DNA from 3 places in the Vibrio sp. 704 genome. Region 1 is predicted to be linked to each of the others. Evidence: predicted binding sites of a transcription regulator. Region 1 holds the regulator's gene; each other region holds the start of a gene.

Region 1 (3,282 bases):
TACCTTCAATATCGCGCCTCTTGGTATTGAAACTCTAGCTAAGCCATTTGTAGCTATTGGTTACAAGGCGTGTGGTGATTACGTTTTCGAAAGCAAAAAGCTGATTGCTAAGCACTATGAGCACCCAGATCCGAAGCAACCTAAAGTATTTATTAGTGAGCTAAAAGTTGAAGAGTGCTCGCCTGAGCTACAAGAGATTGTGAAAAATTTGGTGGCACAAGTCGATGCTGACAAGCTGAACGATAGCGCATTCTTACATGGTGGACGCTTGTGGGATTTAAGCTTTGCTGATTACCAAACGTTGGCTAAAGAAAGTGAGTACGCATCTTGGCTTGCGGCGCATGGTTACGGAGCAAACCACTTCACGGTGAGCGTTAACCAACTCAATGAATATGAAGAAGTGAAGCAGGTAAACGATCATCTGCGTACCGCTGGGTTTACCATTAATGAAAATGGTGGTGAAGTGAAGGGCACTCCTGAGGTGTTGCTAGAGCAGTCATCGACCATGGCAGATAAAGTAGCGGTTCGTTTTAGCGAAGGCACTGAAATTATCCCTGGCGGGTTTTATGAATTTGCTAAGCGCTATCCGATGGAAAATGGTGATTTGTACCCAGGTTTCGTGGCCGCTTCAGCTGACAAAATCTTTGAAAGTACGAATGGCTAAGTTTTAGGGTTAACCTGTTAAGCTTACTCATTAGTGTTCGCTGCACCCTATCTCATTTGGTCATGAGTAAATAAAAAGCCACCAATGTTGCCATTGGTGGCTTTTATAATTTTGTTCGTGTCACTCTAGTTCGAGATTAACGAGTACCGTAAACCACGATGGTTTTACCGTGAGCAGAGATTAGGTTCTGCTCTTCTAGCATCTTCAAGATACGACCCACTGTCTCACGAGAACAGCCAACAATTTGACCGATTTCTTGACGAGTGATCTTGATTTGCATGCCGTCTGGGTGAGTCATTGCGTCTGGTTGTTTTGCAAGGTTCAGAAGCGTCTGAGCGATACGACCAGTTACGTCTAGGAACGCCAGGTCACCTACTTTTTGGCTAGTTACTTGAAGACGACGAGCCATCTGCGCAGAAAGGCGCATTAGGATGTCTGGGTTTACTTGGATAAGCTGACGGAACTTCTTGAAAGAAATTTCAGCAACTTCACAAGGAGATTTAGCACGAACCCAAGCTGTGCGCTCTTGGTCTTCCTCGAATAGACCAAGTTCACCAATAAAGTCTCCTTGGTTTAGGTAAGAAAGGATCATCTCCTTACCTTCTTCGTCTTTGATAAGAACCGCAACAGAACCTTTAACGATGTAGTACAAAGTTTCTGCCTTTTCGCCCGCGTGAATTAGCGTGCTCTTTGAAGGGTACTTATGAATATGACAGTGTGAAAGAAACCACTCTAATGTTGGGTCGGTTTGAGGTTTACCTAGAACCATAATATCTCACTTCCTCTGCAGGGTACGCTTGCGCTATCCATATTTTAGCTAAGCCTGAATTAGGCCTACTAGAATAAGAGCACTTTTTATATGCTGCAAGCTCTCTTGTGTTTCGGTAAGAAATAGTATCCTTTTTCGAAAACGATTTCTTGATTTTAATCGTGCCATGATTGAGATTTTGTAAGCAAAACTGTGCACATGATCACGGTATGAAAAGTAAACATCTTCGCAGGCAGGTTTTTAGCCAATTTTCCCTGTTTCGATGAGCTGTTGTAGGATAGGCCGAACTATGAGCTCCATTGCAAAGCTCATCTTACCGCCGGGTACGACAATCGTGTTGTGGCGTGACATGAATGAGCCATCAATCATGGCCAGCAGATATGGGAAGTCGACATTCTTGATACCGCGTAGGCGAATCACTACAAAACTCTCATCCAAACTAGGGATGCCTTTTGCATTAAGTGGGTTGGAAGTATCAACGGTCGGTACGCGCTGGAAGTTGATGTGAGTACGAGAAAACTGCGGAGTGATATAGTTGAGGTAATCGTCCATGGATCGCACGATTGAGTCCATTACCGCTTCACGCGAATGGCCGCGATCGCGAGTGTCACGTACGAATTTTTGTATCCACTCTAAGTTCACAATCGGCACCATGCCGATTAAGAAATCCACATGTTGAGCAACATTAACATCGCCATCGACCACGCCACCATGTAACCCTTCATAAAACAGCACGTCGCTGTTTTCGGGTAAGTCTTGCCACGGTGTAAACGTGCCTGGCATTTGATTGTAGGGAACCGCTTCGTCAAACGTGTGCAGATAACGGCGCACGCTGCCAGTACCATCATGCCCGAACTTACGGAAAAACTCTTCTAATCCCGGGAAGTCATTAGCTTGTGGGCCAAAATAGCTAATGTGTCGACCTTGCTCGCGGGCTTTGCGAATTTCGATGTCCATTTCTGGGCGAGTAAAGCGATGGAAGCTATCGCCTTCAACCCATGCGGGTTTAACGTTCATCATATTGAACATTTTACGGAAGGCTTCAGATGTAGTGGTCGTGCCGGCACCGGACGAACCAGTAACCGCAATAATTGGGTGTTTCGCTGACATGACAAACCTTGTCGAAAATTACTTACCTGTAATGTGCAGTAGAGTTACTACTGCACGGTCGATATCCCACTATAGCACGTAACAATACCTTGTCATCGAGTGGGATACGGTAAAATGTGAAGGGTCTAAAATTTTGTTTTATGCTGAATATCGACGGTTTCGTGTAGCTCAGAGAACACGATAACCGCTTCACCTTTTTCCAATTGAGCTTTAACTTGATCAATTTTGTCTTGCAAAGAAACCTCGACGGTTCCGTAATCCGTTCCTTCGCGTAAGACGAATTCACGAATTAAGTTTTCCAATGTTTCCGGCGCAATGTCTTGCCATGGAATGACCATAAATACCTCTAACTTTTATGATGAGCGGCTAGTTTACTGCGTTCGTTGCTTGGATACAGCAGAAAGGTAATCTGCGGCGATACTTTCGTAATACGCGGGCAGCGCTTCCTCCAACCAAAACTTAGGTTTTAACGCCGTTCCTGTTAGGAAGCCAACATGGCCACCGTGTTCAAAGAGACGGTAATCAATGTTATCTGGCAAAACAAACTTCGGTATCACATCATCGGTCATGAACGGATCGTCTTTGGCATGGATGATCAGTGTGGGTAGCGTGATTTGCTGTAGTTTACTTAAGCCAGAACATTGATCGTAATAATCTTGTGCGTCTTTAAAACCGTGCAGTGGTGCCGTGATCAAATCATCGAATTCATACAATCGAGTGACACGTTTTATTGAGTTGT
Region 2 (3,282 bases), on a different contig from region 1:
ACTTGGTTGTTGTATAGGCGGCGAACTTTGCGCGCATTACCTTTCATTACGGTATTGCCTAGAGATACTTGGCCATCACCCGCGATGACGACTTTATTATTTCGACGTACAGATACAATGGTAGTCACAGTCGACCTCTTGATTATTTCTCTTTGGATTTAATTCAGTATATGGGGGAGGAGAAATGGGGATTCAAGGGGGCAAAAAGAAAGGCCCTAGGATCTTAGCTCCTAGGGCCTGAGTTTAAAGATTTTCTTTCCAAATCGCACACGGCTCGATTTTCGCGCGTTGCAGTTTATGACGGTCACGTTCTGCATCACGTTTGAACTTATACGGACCTAGCACCACGCGATACCATGAACTGCCTTCTTTCTTACGAATCTTGCTCGACATCCCTTGGAACGCGATTGCAAGCTTACGCTCTTCGGCTTGTGCCTGGGTTTTGTACGCGCCACACTGCATGATGTAAGGAATTTTAGAAACTTCAATTTCTTTGGCCACAACTTCAACTTCACGTTTCGGTAGTGACTCAACATATTCCCATTTTTCTTCTGGTGGTGGCGGCAAGTCTTTTTTCGGCTTTGGTTTGCTTACAGTGGTTGTTGGCTGCTTCACGGCTGGTTGTTTAGGTTCTGGGTCACTACTCAAAAGGTAAAGACCATAGCCAAAACCGCCCACGAGCAAGATAGCGAGCAGGCCACTGCGCCAAGGTTTTTTTCTTCTCGGCGGCTGTTTTTTTGTCGACTTTTTTGGGGCGCCTCGCCCCCGTCTTACATAATCTCTATTTGCCACGGTTATTTCTGGTCATCAAGGATTCTTGCAAATATGTTAATCCAGAACGAGTTGAGAAAACACCCTATTGATAGAATCTTGATAGCTAAAGCGCGACAACGCCCGAGTGTAGGAGTGTGTTTCTGTTCTCGCTTATATTTATTTGGGGATATACAAAAAGCAGGAGGGGTAAATAAAAAGCGGCGCCTTAGCACCGCTTTGGGGATGAATACCTAATATTTAGGTTAAGGGCGCTGTGGTGGCGCTGCACTTCCACGAATGACGAGATTAGTTTCAAGCAGACGCGAGCCTGAATGCACGTCGTGGCCTTTTAACATCTCGAGCATCATTAGCATCGCTTGTCGACCAATCTCATAGCGAGGTTGAGAGATGGTGGTCAACGGTGGATCGCAGTACTGAGCGAAGTTAATGTCATCAAAGCCCACAACAGAGAGATCTTGCGGTACTCGTAAGCCAAGCTTTTTCGCTTCTTGAATTGCGCCGATGGCCATTGTGTCACAGTGACAGAAAATAGCCGTTGGTGGTTCTGGCAATTCGAGCAGTTTACGAACGGCTTTTGCTCCGCCATCAAAAGAGAACTCAGTAATGACACTATATTGTGGATCTTTATTGATGCCGGCACGGCGCAGGGCTTGTTGGTAGCCTTGCTGGCGGAACTGACACAATATTGCTGTATCTGGTCCAGAGATTTGAGCAATGCGTTTATGACCTAATTGGGTCAGGTAATTCACCGCTTCAAATGCTGAGGTCAGGTTATCAATATGTACTGTCGGAAGCTCGAGCTCTGGCGCAAATTCACACGCCATTACCATCGGAGGTAAGTTCTTTTGCTCTGGCTTACTGACATCGAATGGTAGATCTGTACCAAGCAGTAGCATTCCATCTGCCTGCTTAGTAAATACGAGGTTAACGAAAGAGCTTTCGCGTTTCTTCTGTTGTCCGCTATCGCCCAGCAGGACTAGATAGCCATGTTCCATGGCTGCATCTTCAATACCGCGAATAATTTCAGAAAAATAAGGATCACAGATGTCGGGAACGATAGTAACAATGGTTTTTGATTCGTTTCTACGTAAGTTACGCGCTAATGAGTTTGGAGAATAACCCGCTTCAAGTACGGCATCTTCTACTCTCTTTCTTGTAGAAGAAGAGACTTTCTCTGGATTCATTAAGGCTCGAGATACCGTAGCCGTAGACACTCCCGCAAGCTGGGCAACATCCTTCATTGTCGCCATAGTTTTTAACCTCTCATTTATTTTTTGCCAAGATGACGTTATTCCGGTTTGAAATCAGAGTAATCAAACCGAGTTAGAGCTGTATTTGCTCTTCGCTCAGTTCGTGTTAACGAGTGGGAAAATGGATTCTTCACCGCGATATCAATTTGTGGGAATAGTCATTGTTTTAATCTAAGCCTGTGCAAACAAGTCACTTTAGACTTTTCTAATTTGGATAGTCTATTCATTTCTAAAGTGAAAGTTACGGTCTGTTTAACAAAAATTGTAATCTTGGTGTGATTCTGGTCACATTAAATGGTAATTCATTACATAGTTAAACGTTTGCTAGCTGAGATCTTGTGGTTCTATGTCTAAATTCCAGCGTACTTTCTTAGCGTTTGGCAACAACTCAATAGCAGGTTTGGCACTGGTTAATAACTTTTGCATCAATGAACGATGCTGAGTTTGCAGTAATAGTTGCCAACGGTATTTACCAGCCCGCTTGGCCAAAGGTGAAGGAGTAGGGCCTAACACCATGCAGGAATCATCGAACAGAGGGTGTGACTCTAACGTAAAGCGAACTTGACGCAGGAAGTCTTCAACTATCTCACTTTGGTTCGCCTCTGCTTTAAACAGAGTCAAGAAACTATAAGGCGGAAGCTGAGCCAGTTTGCGTTCTTCCAGAGCTGTCATAGCAAAGTGGCGATAGTCTTTTTGAAGCAGGGCCTGCAGCAAGCTGTGCTCAGGATGGTGGGTTTGTAGGATAACCTCGCCAGGTTTACTTGCGCGGCCGGCACGACCTGCGACTTGAATAAACAACTGCGCTAGTCGCTCGGAAGCGCGGAAGTCACTACTATAAAGAGAGCCATCAACATCCAAAAGAGCAACGAGCGTTACATTTGGAAAATGGTGCCCCTTAGCCAGCATTTGGGTGCCAATCAGAATTTGATGTTCACCTTTACGAATCGATTCAAGGGCATCTTCCAAACTACCTTTGCGACGTGTGCTGTCTCTGTCGATGCGAATGGCTTTGTATTCTGGAAATAACTGAGCCAATTGTTGTTCGAGTTGTTCCGTTCCTACGCCGACGGTAACCAATTGAGTTGAACCACACCCCTGACATTGATGAATTACCGGTTGTTGTGAGCCGCAGTGATGGCAGCGTATTTCGTTGCTGTAATGGTGGAACGTATAGTACGCATCACAGCGTTTACATTCTGCAATCCAACCGCATTCATGGCACATCAAAGCGGGCGAAAAGCCTCGGCGGTTAAGAAAC
Region 3 (3,282 bases), on a different contig from region 1:
ACTGGTGTAAAGAGATGGGGTTAACTCCCGATCAGAAACGCAGTTGTGTCCCATATCGAAAAGACCCAGCCCATCAAACTGAAGAGAAGAGTGAAGCCCAACCATCCTCTGATTTTCTGCCCGCAGATACAGATAAAAAGCGTCAAGATGAAGCTCTTTGATACGCACTGCCACTTTGATTTTGATGTGTTTCAAGATGACTTTGCACATCAACTTGAGCTTGCTCAAACGCAAGGCGTCGCAAGAATTTTGATTCCTTCCGTCGGTCCGCAAAACTGGGCTCGTATTCAAACTTTGGCAGAGCAACATGCCAATTTGTATTATGCGCTCGGCTTTCATCCGTATTTTCTTGAAGATAACGTTGAGCAGCACCTTACAGAGCTAGAAGGCTATCTAAATCAAAAAGGGCAGCAGTGCGTGGCAATAGGAGAGTGTGGTTTAGATTTTGCCATTGATGTTGATCCACAGTTGCAAGAAAAGATACTTGAAGTTCAATTTGAGCTGGCTAGACGCTTCGAACTCCCAGTTATTTTACATAGCCGAAAAGCGCACAATCGCCTCATTCAAATGGTGAAAGCGGCGAATCTCCCTAGAGGTGGTGTGCTACACGCTTTTTCTGGGAGTTATCAGCAAGCCATGGAGTGGGTCAAATTAGGTTTTTTTATCGGTGTAGGAGGAACGATTACCTACCCAAGAGCCAAGAAAACACGCGACGCAATTCAAAAATTACCACTCGAAAACCTAGTAATCGAAACAGACGCACCAGATATGCCTATACTTGGATATCAAGGGGAGTCAAATCACCCAGCCAAACTCATTCACGTCTTTAATGAGCTCGTAGAGTTGCATAACGGCCGAAAGCAATCGATTGCCTCTCAACTGTGGAAAAATAGCAATTTTGCTTTCTCGATATGTGAATAAAATCTAAAGATGTGGTTTGAAATCGAAAACGTTTTCCTGCTTATTGTGAATTAACTCACAAAGCTGGTTGAATCAATCATGAATCTTATAGGAAAGTGTGAGGCTGGCATTACTTTAATTGATTCTGCATGAGTATAATTGCCCCCGCTTTATAGCTCCATTTTGTAACACGCCAATAAATAACTTATAAGGAAGTCATAAACTATGAGCCTGTTTATGAGCCTAATCGGTATGGTAGTGCTTCTTGCGATTGCAGTGGCATTTTCTAACAACCGAAAAGCTATCAACTTTAGAACTGTGGGTGGCGCATTCGCTATCCAATTCGCATTAGGTGCATTTGTTCTGTATGTACCTTGGGGCCGTGATCTACTAAACGGTTTCTCTTCAGGTGTTTCTAACGTTATCAACTACGGTAACGATGGTTCATCATTCCTATTCGGTGGTCTTGTTTCTGACAAGATGTTCGAAGTATTCGGCGGCGGCGGTTTCATCTTCGCATTCCGTGTTCTTCCTACACTGATCTTCTTCTCTGCACTGATTTCAGTTCTTTACTACATTGGCGTTATGCAATGGGTTATCAAGATTCTTGGTGGCGCACTACAAAAAGCGCTAGGCACTTCGCGTGCGGAATCAATGTCAGCAGCAGCTAACATTTTCGTAGGTCAAACTGAGGCACCTCTAGTTGTTCGTCCATTCGTTCCAAAAATGACTCAATCAGAGCTATTCGCGGTAATGTGTGGTGGTCTAGCTTCTGTTGCTGGTGGTGTGCTAGCTGGTTACGCATCTATGGGTGTTCCACTAGAGTACCTAGTTGCGGCATCATTCATGGCAGCACCAGGTGGTCTACTGTTCGCTAAAATCCTTCACCCAGAGACTGACCAGCCTCACGAAAGTATCGAAGAAGCGATGGACGGCGGTGACGACAAACCAGTTAACGTAATCGACGCAGCTGCGGGCGGTGCGGCTTCTGGTCTACAACTTGCGCTTAACGTAGGTGCAATGCTAATCGCATTCGTTGGTCTAATCGCGCTAATCAACGGTATGCTAGGTGGCATCGGTGGTTGGTTCGGCATGCCAGAACTAACACTAGAGCTAATTCTAGGTTACGCGTTCTCTCCACTAGCATTCCTAATCGGTGTTCCATGGGCAGAAGCTGTAACAGCTGGTTCATTCATCGGTCAGAAAATCGTAGTGAACGAATTCGTTGCTTACTTGAACTTCACACCATACCTAGGTGAAAACGCTCAAGTAATCGCGGCAACTGGTGAAGTAATGTCTGAGAAGACAACAGCTATCATCTCATTCGCACTATGTGGTTTCGCGAACCTTTCTTCTATCGCGATTCTACTTGGTGGTCTAGGTAGCCTTGCACCAAACCGTCGTAGTGACATCGCTCGCATGGGTGTTAAAGCAGTTCTTGCAGGTACGTTGTCTAACCTTATGGCAGCGACAATTGCAGGCTTCTGCTTAAGCCTTGCAGCACTATAATTAGAATCGGTTCTTAATATATAGACGCCGTTTTACATCATGCCCTGTAGCAAGAGATTGCTGCGGGGCATTTTTCGTTTTTCGGGCTCCAAAATTTCATCGGGTGTTTGCCTTAGTCGAGGTATTACGCAGTCAATGGAATAGGGGCTAGGAAATTTTGAGATACAAACCGTTTGCGCTCTATTTGGTGCTACAGTTTTGCGGTGAAACTCTATAATGTATTAATCACAGGATAGTGGTTAAGCTTGATTCTTAATCACGTAATGAATATTACATAATCGATGGGCAAATGAATTGCCCTGCAATATTAGATCTAATAGGCGTTTTGCTTTGTGATGTGATATTAAAGACACCGCAATCATAGATTGTTGTGCCATAGGCCAAACTGGTACTGTGCGGTGACAAGGATAGCAATTGGCATATGATAAATTTTCGCTGTATATGCCGAGTCTTCAGGGAACCAAGTCCGTTCATTAATAGACTGTTTAGCCATTTACTCACATTGTCTCGACTTGTTGATTATAGTTAAAGACGTGATGTAAGGCTGAGTAGTGAATTTTTTGAATATTGATCGGAGATAGAAATGAGCGATTTAAAAGCAGCAGCGCTACGTGCACTTAAACTTATGGACCTAACTACGTTGAATGACGATGACACTGATGCAAAAGTGATCTCACTATGTCATGACGCGAAAACAGCAGTAGGCAACACAGCTGCAATTTGTATTTACCCTCGCTTTATTCCTATTGCTAAGAAGACACTTCGTGAGCAAGGTACGCCAGAGGTTCGTATTGCAACAGTAACGAACTTCCCACATGGTAACGACGACATTGAAATCGCAGTTGCTGAAACAAAAGCGGCGGTTGCTTACGG

What was found. The regulator CRP, encoded in region 1, controls carbon source genes, mostly activating them, when cyclic AMP is high. The targets are predictions, from matches to a motif close to TGTGANNNNNNTCACA.
Region 2: the regulator CRP is predicted to act here: its motif matches at 2,299-2,314, upstream of cytR (DNA-binding transcriptional regulator CytR).
Region 3: the regulator CRP is predicted to act here: its motif matches at 966-981, upstream of R7R24_RS17255 (NupC/NupG family nucleoside CNT transporter).

The regions. Positions count from the first base shown of each region.
Region 1 is NZ_JAWOUH010000029.1:30,320-33,601, forward strand. Features, by position in the region: gene R7R24_RS22900 (DUF1338 domain-containing protein) at 1-664, shown strand, start outside; gene crp (cAMP-activated global transcriptional regulator CRP) at 801-1,433, opposite strand; gene R7R24_RS22910 (phosphoribulokinase) at 1,674-2,543, opposite strand; gene R7R24_RS22915 (YheU family protein) at 2,669-2,881, opposite strand; gene R7R24_RS22920 (hydrolase) at 2,915-3,282, opposite strand, start outside.
Region 2 is NZ_JAWOUH010000006.1:112,151-115,432, reverse strand. Features, by position in the region: gene hslV (ATP-dependent protease subunit HslV) at 1-128, opposite strand, end outside; gene ftsN (cell division protein FtsN) at 244-792, opposite strand; gene cytR (DNA-binding transcriptional regulator CytR) at 1,017-2,045, opposite strand; gene priA (primosomal protein N') at 2,349-3,282, opposite strand, start outside.
Region 3 is NZ_JAWOUH010000014.1:23,456-26,737, forward strand. Features, by position in the region: gene R7R24_RS17245 (DUF5363 family protein) at 1-161, shown strand, start outside; gene R7R24_RS17250 (TatD family hydrolase) at 148-921, shown strand; gene R7R24_RS17255 (NupC/NupG family nucleoside CNT transporter) at 1,126-2,409, shown strand; gene R7R24_RS17260 (hypothetical protein) at 2,768-2,902, opposite strand; gene deoC (deoxyribose-phosphate aldolase) at 2,993-3,282, shown strand, end outside.